2 regions of the Streptomyces sp. NPDC126499 genome follow, and region 1 is predicted to be linked to the other one. Evidence: riboswitches for the same ligand, from Rfam matches in the RefSeq annotation. Region 1 holds a riboswitch; the other holds the start of a gene.

Region 1 (2,873 bases):
GAGCAGCATCAGTCCCGCCGCGGCGCCCGCGGCCAGCCTGGTCCTCACTTCTTGCGGCCGCTCATGAGGAAGCCGATGCCGACGCCGACGACCATGCCGATGCCGATGATCCACCACACGTCGAAGCCGGACTCGTCCTCGTCGGCGCCGGCGGACGCCTCGGAGTTGTCGGGCGCCTTGGGGGCGGGGCCCGTGGCGTTGAGCTGCTCCAGGAGGTCGACGGCGCCGAAGCTGCGCGGGTCGGTGTCCATGGCGTGCGCGGCGAAGACCAGCTGGGCGTAGGCGGCCGGTCCACCGGTCTTCGCCCAGGCCGGGGCGTTCTTCTCCAGCCAGGCGAGCGCGCCCGCGGCCTCCTTCTTCGCCCCGGCCGCGGCGAGCGCGACGACGGCGTCGGCGGTGTTGCCGTAATCCGGCTGCTCGGCGGTCTCGGTGGCGCCCGGCATCGGCGGGGTGGTGAGGTGGCCGGTCGCGGCGAGCCGGGCGGCGAGGTAGGAGGCGCCGTTGAGGGCGGCCCGCTCGGCGGTCGGCTTCGGCAGGTCGGTGCAGGTGACGGGCTGCTGGGGCTGGGCGCCGCGGGCGGTGATGCCCTTGCCGAGGCCGGCGAGGGTGGCGGCGGCGGTGGCGTCGGCGTTCGCGAACAGCTTGCCGGTCTTGTCGGGCTGGTAGGCGAAGGCTCCCCCGTCGCCCTTGGCGCCGGAGGCACCGCCGTCCTTGTCCGTGTCCCTGGCCGCGGCCTTGTCCGTGTCCTTGGCCCCGGGGTCGGCGCAGGGCAGCGCGAAGGTGAGGAGGGCGTCGTACGGGCTCTTGCCACCGGTGGACTTCACGTCGGCCGGCCGGACGCCGGAGGACGCCAGGGCGCTGATGACGATGGAGGTGGAGTTGGCGTCGCTGGCGCCGCCGGGGACGTAGCTCCAGCCGCCGTCCTTGTTCTGGACGCTCTTCAGCCAGGCGGCCCCGGCCTTGGCGGCCTTCTCCGTCTTCGCCGGGTCGGCGGACTGGCGCTTGACGGCGGTCAGCGCCTGGACGGCGACGGCCGTGGCGTTGCTGTCGAGCATCGTCTTGGCGTCGCAGGGCTTGGCCGGGTCGGGGCGGTACGAGGCGAAGGCGCCGTTCGCGCACTGCTGGCCGAGCAGCCAGTCCACGGCCTGGTCGGCGGGCTGGATGCCGGAGGTGCGCTGGGCGAGGAAGGCGAGCGACTGGCGCCAGACGCCGTCGTAGGTCGGGTCGGAGGTGCCGTAGAGACCGGCCGGGACCTTGGCGGGGGAGGGCGTCGGCGAGGGCGCGGCGGTGGCCGCTGTGGCGACGGTGGTGCTGAGCACGGCACCGGCCGCGAGTGCGGCGGCGGCGCGGCGAACGCTGATCATGGGTCCCTCTCCTGGGGCACCGGACACCGGCGCCCCGACGGGCCCAGCCTCCGGCGCCGTATTCCTCGACGGTGCCGGCGCTCACGTCCCGTACCGGGCGGTCCGACTCCACGCCCAGGGGCGTGTCACGGTTGCGGGGTCAGTGCCGGATTCCCACCGGCTTCCCCCTGTACGGGCATGACGACGGTCGCCCACTCTACCGGCCGGTCACCCGCCGCCCCCGGAGCCGTACGTCACACCGCTCCGGGCGCACCGCCCCCTCGGGCCACTCCGCTCACTCCGCTCACTCCGCTCACACCGCCACGTACGCCACCGGCTCCGTCCCCGCCACCGGTTCCGCCCGCCCCCGCTTCACCAGGTGGCGGACGTGGGCCTCGGCCTCGCTGACGGCGATGGTGCGGGAGCCGTGCGGGATGCGGTCCCAGGGGCGGTTCCACTCCATGCGTTCGGCGAGCTGCCAGGGGGTGAGCGGGACGGCGAGCAGGGCGAGCAGGCCGGTGAGGCGTTCCTCGTGGTGGGCCAGGAGCTCGCGGACCCGGCCGGCGGCGTCGGGGAAGGCGTGCTGGTGGGCGGGGAGCACTTCGGCGGCGCCGAGGCGGCCGACGCGCTCCAGGGAGTCGAGGTAGTCGCCGAGGGGGTCGGTGACGGTGGCGTCGTCGGGGTCCTCGTACAGCCCGATGTGCGGGCTGATGCCGGGCAGCAGGTGGTCGCCGGAGAACAGCCGGCCGTGCCCGGGGAGGCCGGCCGGGTGGGCCTCCTCCAGGTGGAGGCAGACATGGCCGGGGGTGTGGCCGGGCGTCCATACGGCGCGCAGCCGGCGGCCGGCCAGGTCGAGGAGCTCGCCGGGGACGATCTCCCGGTCGGGCAGGGCGGAGCGCAGTCCGGGCAGGGTGCGCATCCGGCCGCCGGCGGCGCGGGCGGCGAGCAGCGGGGCGGTGTGGTCCTCGGGGGCGCCGACGGCGGCGAGCTTGCGCGCCAGGTAGTCGAGCCAGCTGCCGGGGGCGGAGCCGCGGGTGCGGCGGACGACGGCGATGTCGGCGGCGTGCATGGCGATCCAGGCGCCGGACTCCTCCCGGACCCGGCCGGACAGGCCGTGGTGGTCGGGGTGGTGGTGGGTGACGACGACGCCGTGGACGTCCGCGACGGCGAGGCCGAGGGCGCCGAGCCCGGCGGTGAGTTCGGCCCAGGAGTCCGGGTCGTCCCAGCCGGTGTCGACGAGCACGGGCCCGCGGCCGGTGTCGAGGACGTGGACGAGGGTGTGCCCGAGGGGGTTGTCCGGGATGGGCACCCGCAGCGACCAGACGCCACCGCCGTGCTCGGTCACCGTGTCGGTCGCCTGTGCCATGAGCGTCCTCGTCTCCGCGTAAGTACCGGTACGGCTCCTGCTCGGCCATTGCCCACTATAACGAGAACTGGTATCAGTTCTGAAAGACCGTCAGATGACCGGTCGGGCAACGCCGGTCGGACAACGCCGGTCGGGCAGTGCCGGTCGGACAACGCCGGTCGGAC
Region 2 (2,873 bases), on a different contig from region 1:
GGCGTCCGACTTCGTGCGCGGGCGCTTCGGCTCCAAAGGTCTGTCGCTGGCCGTCGCGCTCACCGGCATCCTCGCCACGATGCCGTACGTCGCCCTCCAGCTGGTGGGGATCCAGGCCGTCCTCGACGTCATGGGAGTCGGCGGCGACGCGCACACCCACTGGTTCGTCAAGGACCTGCCGCTGCTGATCGCCTTCGGCGTGCTGGCCGCCTACACCTACTCGTCCGGGCTTCGCGCGCCGGCACTGATCGCCTTCGTGAAGGACGTGCTCATCTACGTCGTCATCGTGGTCGCGGTCATCTACATCCCCATCAAGCTCGGCGGCTTCGCCGAGATCTTCGACAAGGCGGAGGCCGCCTTCAGCGAGCCCAACCCCGCGACCGGCAAACCCCGCGGCCAGCTGGTGACCGGACCGCAGAGCCAGTGGGCCTACGCCACCCTGGCGCTGGGCTCGGCACTCGCGCTGTTCATGTATCCGCACTCCATCACGGCCACCCTCTCCTCGCGCGGACGCGAGGTGATCCGCCGCAACGCCACGATCCTGCCGCTGTACTCGGTGCTCCTCGGCTTCCTCGCCCTGCTCGGCTTCATGGCGATCGCCGCGGGCGTCAACGTGCAGAACGCCCAGCTGGCGATCCCCCAGCTCTTCGAGGACATGTTCCCCGACTGGTTCGCCGGCCTGGCCTTCGCCGCCATCGGCATCGGCGCGCTGGTCCCGGCCGCCATCATGTCCATCGGCGCGGCGAACCTGTTCACGCGCAACGTCTACAAGGACTTCCTCAAGCCGGACGCCACACCCGAGCAGGAGCACAAGGTCTCCAAGATCGTCTCGCTCCTGGTGAAGGTCGGCGCCCTGGTCTTCATCCTCACCATGGACAAGACCGTCGCCATCAACTTCCAGCTCCTCGGCGGGATCTGGATGCTCCAGACGATGCCCGCACTGGTGGTCGGCCTGTTCACCCGCTGGTTCCACCGCTGGGCCCTGCTCGCCGGCTGGGCCGCCGGCATGATCTACGGCACGGTGGCGGCGTACGGAGTCGCCAGCCCCACCCAGAAGCACTTCGGCGGCTCCTCCGCCGAGATCCCGGGCATCGGCGAGGTCGGCTACATCGGCCTCACCGCCTTCGTCCTCAACCTCCTCGTCACCGTCGTCCTCACCTTCGTCCTGAGGGCCGTCAAGGCGCCCGAGGGCGTCGACGAGACGGAGCCCGGCGACTACACCGCCGACGCGGGCGACAAGGGCGTCGTGACCGAGCTGCCGAAGGTGGGCGCCGGGCACTGACCCGGAGCGCGCAGTCGGGTCGTACGACACACATCGTTGCAGGACTTGGGTCGTACGACACAACATGTGGGGGGTGCCACGAGAGGCGCCCCCCACATGTATGCTCGTGCTCGCTGTCGCCGCAGGGGAATCCGGTGGAAATCCGGAACTGTCCCGCAACGGTGTACTTCATGCGCTTCCGTACGAAGTGAGTCCGAAGACCTGCCGACAGTGCGCCCGGTCCGTCCGTACCGGGTGCCACAGACGTCCGGGCCTCGCGGAGTGGGCCGGTGGACGCGGCGCCGCCGTGCCTACGGCGCGCCGTCTCCCGCCTCCCCCGCCCTGGCCCCGAGCCGAGCCGAGGGAGAGCCCCCACCGTGACCATCGCGCCCGCCGATCCGGCCTCAGTCACCCCGTCCGAGACGGCGAACGACGGCCCCGGGACCGCGCTGCTGCGCACCCTGACCGATCTCACCGCCGACCTCCCGGACACCGACCCCGGCCGGGTCGCCGCCGCCGCGCTGCGCGGCCGGCACGCCGGCTCGGACGAGGCGGAGCTGCGCGAACTGGCCACCGAGGCCGCCGCCGGCCTGATCGCGGAGGACCCCGCGTACTCCCGGCTGGCCGCCCGGCTGCTCACCCTCACCATCGCCGAAGAGGCCGCGGGCCAGGGCGCGGTGTCCTTCTCCGCCTCCGTGGCCGTCGGCCACCGCGAGGGCCTGATCGCCGACCGCACCGCCGGCTTCGTCACCCTGCACGCCACCCGGCTCGACGCGACGATCGACCCGGCCGCCGACGACCGCTTCGGCTACTTCGGCCTGCGCACCCTCTACTCCCGCTACCTGCTGCGCCACCCGATCACCCGCAAGGTGATCGAGACCCCCCAGCACTTCATGCTCCGCGTCGCCTGCGGCCTCGCCGAGGACGACAGCACCCGCGCCGTGGACGAGGTGGCCGCGCTCTACGGGCTGATGAGCCGGCTCGACTACCTGCCCTCCTCCCCCACCCTCTTCAACTCCGGCACCCGCCACCCGCAGATGTCCTCCTGCTACCTGCTGGACTCCCCGCAGGACGAGCTGGACTCCATCTACGACCGCTACCACCAGGTGGCGCGCCTGTCGAAGCACGCGGGCGGCATCGGCCTGTCGTACTCCCGCATCCGAGCCCGCGGTTCGCTGATCCGCGGCACCAACGGCCACTCCAACGGCATCGTCCCGTTCCTGAAGACCCTCGACGCCTCCGTCGCCGCCGTGAACCAGGGCGGCCGCCGCAAGGGCGCCGCCGCCGTCTACCTGGAGACCTGGCACGCGGACATCGAGGAGTTCCTGGAGCTCCGCGACAACACCGGCGAGGACGCCCGCCGCACCCACAACCTCAACCTGGCCCACTGGATCCCGGACGAGTTCATGCGCCGGGTCAACGCGGACGCCGAGTGGTCGCTGTTCTCCCCGGCCGACGTGCCCGAGCTGGTCGACCTCTACGGCGACGAGTTCGACGCCGCGTACCGCAAGGCCGAGGCGGCGGGCCTGGCCCGCAAGACCATGCCGGCCCGCGACCTGTACGGCCGGATGATGCGGACCCTCGCGCAGACCGGCAACGGCTGGATGACCTT

The links. Region 1 has a riboswitch for cobalamin ahead of ABTZ91_RS30905 (prenyltransferase/squalene oxidase repeat-containing protein). Riboswitches for the same ligand answer to the same signal wherever they lie in the genome.
Region 2: it holds a riboswitch for cobalamin, as region 1 does, so the genes downstream of both, ABTZ91_RS06975 (ribonucleoside-diphosphate reductase subunit alpha) here and ABTZ91_RS30905 (prenyltransferase/squalene oxidase repeat-containing protein) in region 1, are expected to answer to the same signal.

The regions. Positions count from the first base shown of each region.
Region 1 is NZ_JBEOUO010000030.1:42,051-44,923, forward strand. It holds gene ABTZ91_RS30900 (SCO2322 family protein) at 1-9, opposite strand, end outside; gene ABTZ91_RS30905 (prenyltransferase/squalene oxidase repeat-containing protein) at 45-1,364, opposite strand; cobalamin riboswitch at 1,442-1,575, opposite strand; gene ABTZ91_RS30910 (MBL fold metallo-hydrolase) at 1,657-2,709, opposite strand.
Region 2 is NZ_JBEOUO010000004.1:50,367-53,239, reverse strand. It holds gene mctP (monocarboxylate uptake permease MctP) at 1-1,282, shown strand, start outside; cobalamin riboswitch at 1,370-1,506, shown strand; gene ABTZ91_RS06975 (ribonucleoside-diphosphate reductase subunit alpha) at 1,639-2,873, shown strand, end outside.